DNA from 2 places in the Mesorhizobium sp. M0862 genome. Region 1 is predicted to be linked to the other one. Evidence: predicted binding sites of a transcription regulator. Region 1 holds the regulator's gene; the other holds the start of a gene.
What was found. Region 1 encodes PhoB, which activates phosphate uptake and scavenging genes when phosphate is short. Its sites were predicted from a motif close to TGTCATNNANCTGTCAT; they were not measured.

Region 1 (3,754 bases):
TTTTCGAGCCTCGAAAAAATACTGGTTCAATGATAAGGCACTGTCAACATCGATTATGATGGATTCTGATGGCGTTGCCGAATTTTTTCGAGCTCCGCAATAAACAATGACAGGGCTGCCGGCGTCTGCCAATATTTGGCTGGTGCCGTCGAACGCCTTCACTATCATGAGGCGCGAGGAGGCCGGGAGGAAAACAAATGTCGGTTGGGATCCGCCACGACGATCTGCGCCGTCGCAACCGTGCGATGGTGATTTCGGCCGTGCGCCGGGCCGGCCAGCCGTCGCGGACCGAGATTGCGGCGACCACCGGCCTCAGCCATTCGACGATATCGGCAATCTCGTCTGATCTGATTCAAGAAGGCATCCTGATTGAAGGCAAGCCTGGCGAGACCGGCTCGCTGAAACGCGGCCGGCCGCAGGTCGGCCTTGGCCTCAACCCGGAAGCGGCGGCGGTCATGACCGTGGTGCTGTCGCTGAACTTCCTCTCCGTCACCGTCATCGACTATGCCGGCCAGGTGGTCGCGGAAGAACAGCGCCGGCTCGACACGCTGACCATGCCGCGCGACGAGCTGATCGGCGAATGCGTAGCAATCGTCGGGCGGCGTCTCGCGGACCCGGACCTCGATGTCCAGAGCATCGCCCGCATTGCCATGGGCATCCAGGGCATCACCGATTCGCAGGCGCGGGCCATGCTGTGGTCGCCAATCACGCCACTGACCGACATTGCCTTCGCCGACATGTTGGAAGCGGAATTCGGCATTCCTGCCACCATGGAGAACGACTGCAATATGATGGCGGTGGCCCTGCAATGGCGCCAGCCCGAGCGCTACCGCGACAATTTCATCGCGATCCTCTTGTCGCACGGCATCGGCATGGGGCTGGTGCTGAAAGGCGAACTGTTCACCGGCACCCATTCCTCCGGCGGCGAGTTCGGCCACATGATCCACCGTCCGGGCGGCGCGCTCTGCCGCTGCGGGCGGCGCGGCTGCGTCGAGGCCTATGCCGGAAACTACGCCATCTGGCGCAGCGCCAAAATGATGAGCGAAGATGCCGAGCCGGTCGATATCGGCGACGCTGATATGCGCGCACTCGCCGCGCGCGCCCGCGAAACCGATGGCCCGGAGCGCGAAGCCTATCGCAAGGCCGGTGAGGCGCTCGGCTTCGGCCTCGGCAGCCTGTTTGCGCTGATCGACCCGGCGCCTGTCGCCATGGTTGGCGTCAGCGCCGCCGCCTTCGACCTGATCGAGCCGGCATTGCGCGAAGCGATCGCCCAGACCGCCGGCGGCCAGCACTCGAAATCGATCTCCTTCGACACCGAGCCCAACGAGCTGCCGCTGATCCGCGAAGGCTGTGCCATGCGCGCGCTCGGCTTCGTCGATCAGGAGATTTTCGCGCCGGGCATTCAGGCCAAATCCGGCAAGCATGTCGCCTGAATGGCCGGCAACGGCGCGACGCGCAGCATCCTAGTCTTCCCTGATCGCGTAGCCGGCGCCGCGAATGGTACGGATGACATCCGGCATGCGGCCGTTGTTGACCGCTTTGCGTAAGCGCCCGACATGGACATCGACGGTTCGCTCGTCGATGTAGATCGTCTCGCCCCAGACATTGTCGAGCAGCTGGCTGCGCGAGAACACGCGGCCGGGATGGCGCATCATGAATTCGAGCAGCCGGAACTCGGTCGGTCCGAGCCTGATCTCGCTCTTCTTGCGGTAGACACGGTGCGACTCGCGGTCGAGCACGATGTCGCCGACCTTGAGCACGCTGGACAGCACTTCCGGCTTGGCCCGGCGCAGCAGCGCCTTCACGCGCGCCATGAACTCCGGCGTCGAGAATGGCTTGACCAGATAGTCGTCGGCACCGGTGGACAGGCCGCGCACGCGATCGCTTTCCTCACCGCGCGCGGTCAGCATGATGATCGGCAGCCGCTCGGTTTCGGGCCGCACTCTAAGCCGCCGGCAGAGCTCGATGCCGGAAACAGCGGGCACCATCCAGTCGAGCACCAGGAGATCGGGCACGTTTTCCTGCAGGCGGATCTCGGCCTCGTCGCCGCGTGTCACCACCTCGACGTGATAGCCTTCGGATTCGAGGTTGTAGCGGAGGAGCACGCCTAGCGGCTCCTCGTCCTCCACGACCATGATGCGTGGCGCGATCATAGGCAGTTCACCCTCATCAGGCCGGCGTGGCCATCGCCGTCTCGTCCTGCTTCGGACGATTGGCGGGCAATTGCTGGCCGGTCAGCACATAATACGCATTTTCGGCGATGTTGGTGACATGATCGCCGATGCGCTCAAGATTCTTGGCGCAGAACAAGAGATGCGTGCAGGCGGTGATGTTGCGAGGGTCTTCCATCATGTAGGTCAAGAGCTCACGAAACACGGACGTGTATTTGACGTCGATGCGCTCGTCGTCATTCCTGAGTTTTGCAAGAGCTGCCGCATCGGTGGCGGCATATTCCTCGACGACGCCTTGCACCTGGATCAGCACCAGCTGCGCCATGGCATCGATGGAGTGCGAGAGGTCGCGCGGCGTGACGCTCAAGCCCACGGTGCCGACGCGTTTGGCGATGTTCTTGGCGAGATCGCCGATGCGCTCGAGGTCGCCGGCCATGCGGATCGAGCCGACCACGGCGCGCAGATCGTTGGCCATCGGCTGGCGCTTGGCGATCAGCGTGATGGCGCGGTCGTCCAGTTCGCGCTGGCGCGCATCCATGATGGCGTCGTCGGAAACGACACGCTGTGCCAGCGCATTGTCCGAATTGAGCAGCGCCCTGGTCGAGCCGCTGACCATCGAGCCTGCCAGATCGCCCATGTCGCGGATCAGCTTGCTGATCTGCCCGAGCTCTTCATCGAAGGAGGCGACGGTATGTTCACCCATGATCTTGGTCCTCGTGCCTGAAAATCCACCCGCCGGACGGCTCAGCCGAAGCGGCCGGTAATGTAGTCCTGGGTGCGCTTGTCGTCGGGGTTGGTGAACATCTTGTCGGTGGCGCCCTCCTCGACGAGATAGCCGAGATGGAACATCGCCGTGCGCTGCGACACGCGCGCCGCCTGCTGCATCGAGTGGGTGACGATGACGATCGTGTAGTTCTGGCGCAGTTCGTCGATCAGCTCCTCGACACGGGCGGTGGCGATCGGATCGAGCGCCGAGCAGGGCTCGTCCATCAGGATCACCTCCGGCGACACGGCGATGGCGCGCGCGATGCACAGGCGCTGCTGCTGGCCGCCGGACAGGCCGGTGCCGGGCTCCTGCAGGCGGTCCTTGACCTCGTTCCAGATCGCCGCCTTCTTCAGGCTCTGCTCGACGATCTGGTCCATGTCGGACTTGCGCTTGGCCAGCCCATGGATGCGCGGGCCGTAGGCGACGTTCTCGTAGATCGACTTCGGGAACGGGTTGGGTTTCTGGAACACCATGCCGACGCGGGCGCGCAGTTCGACGACATCGATGTTCTTGTCGTAGATGTCGTCTTCATCGAGCGTGATCTTGCCGGTCACCCGCGCCGAATCGATGGTGTCGTTCATGCGGTTGAGGCAGCGCAGGAAGGTCGACTTGCCGCAGCCGGACGGGCCGATCAGCGCCGTCACCTGGTTCTGGCGGACGTCGAGATTGACGTCGAACAACGCCTGCTTCTCGCCGTAGAAGACGCCGACCTTGTCGCCGCGCATCTTGATGACTTCGTTCGACTTGGCGTTCATTTTGTCGCCCACTGCATTCTCAAGGGACTGTTCGGTCATGATGTTCATACCAAATTGCCTTT
Region 2 (3,754 bases), on a different contig from region 1:
CTTGATGAACTTATGCCAGTCGGCGATGAACTTCTTGTTTTCGGGTGTGTCGACGCTCTCGAAATAGTTCCAGGCAGCGAGATGGCCGACCAGCGGCGCGGTATCGAGACCGGCCAGTTCTTCCTCACCGACCGAAAAGGCCATGACCGGGATGTCCTCGGCCTTGATGCCCTGGTTGCCGAGTTCCTTGTAGAACGGAACGTTGGCGTCGCCATTGACGGTCGAGACGACGGCGGTCTTCTTGCCGGCCGAGCCGAATTTCTTGATTGCGGAGACTTCGGTCTGCCAGTCGGAGAAGCCGAACGGCGTGTAGTTGACCATGATGTCTTCGGCGGCGACGCCCTTGGCCTTCAGATAGGCCTCGAGGATTTTGTTGGTGGTGCGGGGATAGACGTAGTCGGTGCCTTCCAACACCCAGCGCTTCACCGAGCCACCGTCTTCGCTCATGAGATAATCGACAGCGGGAATCGCCTGCTGGTTCGGGGCGGCGCCGGTGTAGAACACGTTGCGCTCGCTTTCCTCGCCCTCATACTGGACGGGGTAGAACAGGATGTTGTCGAGTTCCGAGAACACCGGCAACACCGATTTGCGCGACACCGAGGTCCAGCAGCCGAACACGGCGGCGACCTTGTCCTTCGAGATCAGCTCGCGCGCCTTTTCGGCAAAGAGCGGCCAGTTGGAGGCCGGATCGACAACGACCGCCTCGAGCTTCTTGCCGAGCAGACCGCCCTTGGCATTCTGCTCTTCGATGAGCATCAGCATGGCGTCTTTCAGCGTCGTCTCCGAAATCGCCATGGTCCCCGATAGCGAATGCAGAATGCCGACCTTGATCGTGTCTTCGGCGGCCTTGGCCGGAGACGACATCGACAGGCCGGCGGCGATCACGCCCGCCGAAAACATTTTTGTTATTGTGGAGAAATTACCCCTCATACCGAAGACTCCCAAGCTGTTTGATTGCACCGCGACAATGCAAAGCAACTGCCGTGCCAAACGCGAAGGCGCCGCTCATAAAGATGTAATAGCCGAGCGTTATCAGGCCGTTGGTATATTAGCCTGGAGAGACAACAAGGCAGCCGGTAAAAATTGATTGAGGCAAATTTGCGCAGCGCACACGACTTTTGCCTAATTTTCGCCCAATTGAGACAAATGCCTAGTTTTTGATCTCCGGCCGTGGTTTCCGGGCGAACAATGTTGCGGCACCGCGCAAAAATAGGGCAAGCTCGCCCTTCAAAAGAGAGACGTCATGACATCTCGCATCTCACGCATTTCCGGCATCCTGCTGCTGATGGCAACGAGCGGCGCCGCGCGCGCCGATTTCAGCGAGGGCAAGCTTCCGGACGGCACCTATCATTGCGAGGTCTACCTGCTCGGCGCCTTCCTCAACCTCGGCGACATCACCATCAAGGGCAATGTCTATACCGGCCCGGTGACATTCGGCACCGCGACGCAAGGCTACAACTATCAGATGAATGCCAATGGCGAGATAACCTGGCTCGGGCCGCTGGGCGGCTATACCACCGGTGGCAACTCCGTCTCCATGACACAGGCAACACTGGACGGCGAGACCGCCCCGTCATTCGACATCATTCTGAAGCAGCCCGACGGCGCCTTCACCGCCTCGACCTGCACCAAGGGCTGAGCGATGCGTAGTGCCGCGCCCAGTTGCGGCAAAACCTTCCTCTTATGTCATGTGAATGTTGCCTAAGCAGACTAGGGCAACGGTGCGCCGTAACATCCACCCTGAGAGGCAGACACCATGGCCAATACACCGTCTTCATCCTCCCCCGTCATCCGCGAAATCATTGCCGAGCGCGTCTCGCGCCGGTCTCTTTTGAAAGGCAGCCTCGCCTCCGGCGCGCTGATTGCCGGCGGCAGCTTTGTCGGCTCCTTGTTTGCCGGCGAAACGCATGCCGCCGCAGCGCAGTCGACGCTCGGCTTTCCCGAGCTGAAGCGGGTCTACGACAAGACCCATGCCGCCGCCGAAGGCTATGAGACGACCATCGTCGCGCGCTGGGGCGATCCGCTTGCAGCTGGCCTCGCCGAATTCGACGGCAACAAGGTCGCGGCGGAGGAACAGGAAAAGCGCTTCGGCTACAATTGCGACTACATCGCCTTCATGCCGCTGCCGAAGGGCACGGTGAATTCCGATCATGGCCTGCTCTGCGTCAACAACGAATACATCTCGCCCAATGTGATGTTTCCGGGGATGACCGAGGGCGATGCCGGCAAGACGATGACCAGGGAACAGGTCGATCTCGGCATGGCCGCGATGGGCCATTCGATCGTCGAGGTGCAATTGAAGGACGGCAAGTGGGAAACCGTAGCCGACAGTCCGCTGAACCGCCGCATCACCGCCAACACCGAAATGACCGTTTCCAGACCGGTTGCCGGCCATGCGCTGATGAAGACCTCGGCCGACGCGACTGGCACCAAAGTGCTCGGCACCAGCTACAACTGCAGCGGCGGTTTCACCCCCTGGGGTACGGTGCTGACCTGCGAGGAAGGCGTGTCCGACATTTTCGGCGGCGACCCGAAAAAGGCGCCGACTAGCGACCTGCTCGACCGTTACGGCTTCGACGGCTCCGACATCTATGGCCGCGGCCGCTTCCATGACCGCTTCAACCTCGACAAGGAACCGAACGAGGCCAACCGCTTCGACTGGGTGGTCGAGATCGACCCTTACGATCCTCAGTCCAAGCCGGTGAAGCGCACGGCACTTGGCCGCATGTCGCATGAGGCCTCGACCGTGGTCCTCAACAAGGACGGCCGCGTTGTCGTCTATATGGGTGACGACGACTATTTCGAATATATGTACCGCTTCGTCTCGGCCAAGGCCTATGACAAGGCCAACCCGGCCTCCGGCGCCGATCTGCTCGACGATGGCGTGCTGTCGGTCGCCCGCTTCGATGCCGATGGCTCGATGACGTGGCTGCCGTTGGTGCACGGCCAGGGCAAGCTTACCGTCGAGAACGGTTTTGCCGACCAGGCCGAGGTGCTGTTGAAGACGCGGTTTGCGGCAGATGCGCTCGGCGCCACGCCGATGGACCGGCCCGAGGACATCGAGACCAATCCGGTGACCGGCCGCGTCTATGCGGTGATGACCAAGAACAAGAAGCGCGACCAGTCGAAGGTCAATCCGGCCAACACGCGGCCGGAGAACCTGTGGGGCCATATTGTCGAACTGATCCCGCCCGGCGGCCGCGGCGCGGATGCCGACCACACGGCGGAAAAGTATGCCTGGGACCTGTTCGTGCTCTGCGGCAACCCGAAAGATGCCAAGGTCGGCGCCACTTTTCATCCGGATACGTCGGACAATGGCTGGTTCGTCTGCCCCGACAACATCACCTTCGACCCGGCGGGGCGGCTGTGGGTGGCGACGGACGGCGCCAATGATTTCGACCTGCCGGACGGCGTCTATGGCGTCGACACCGAAGGTGCGGCGCGCGGCCTGCCGAAGCTGCTGTTCACCTGCCCGCACGGCGCCGAAGCGACCGGCCCGTGCTTCACGCCGGACGGCACGACTTTGTTCCTGTCGGTGCAGCACCCTGCGGAAGATGCCGAGACGCTCGACAAGGTGCAGACGCTATGGCCCGATTTCAAAGACGGCCAGTTGCCGCGACCTTCCGTCGTCGCCATCCGCCGCAGGGACGGACAGCCGGTCGGCGCATAGTGAGTCCTAGGAAAAACGGGCGGAACGCGCCATGCGCGTTCCGCGTAGCGATCCGGGAGGACGGCTCAGATCGTCTTGGCCGAC

Region 2: the regulator PhoB is predicted to act here: its motif matches at 1,685-1,701, upstream of NKI15_RS15810 (PhoX family protein).

What each region holds. Positions count from the first base shown of each region.
Region 1 covers NZ_JAMYOJ010000007.1:188,064-191,817, forward strand. Annotated here, with positions in the region: gene NKI15_RS13425 (ROK family protein) at 198-1,433, shown strand; gene phoB (phosphate regulon transcriptional regulator PhoB) at 1,464-2,153, opposite strand; gene phoU (phosphate signaling complex protein PhoU) at 2,170-2,874, opposite strand; gene pstB (phosphate ABC transporter ATP-binding protein PstB) at 2,916-3,740, opposite strand.
Region 2 covers NZ_JAMYOJ010000009.1:86,522-90,275, forward strand. Annotated here, with positions in the region: gene urtA (urea ABC transporter substrate-binding protein) at 1-930, opposite strand, end outside; gene NKI15_RS15805 (hypothetical protein) at 1,244-1,639, shown strand; gene NKI15_RS15810 (PhoX family protein) at 1,757-3,670, shown strand; gene NKI15_RS15815 (GMC family oxidoreductase) at 3,736-3,754, opposite strand, start outside.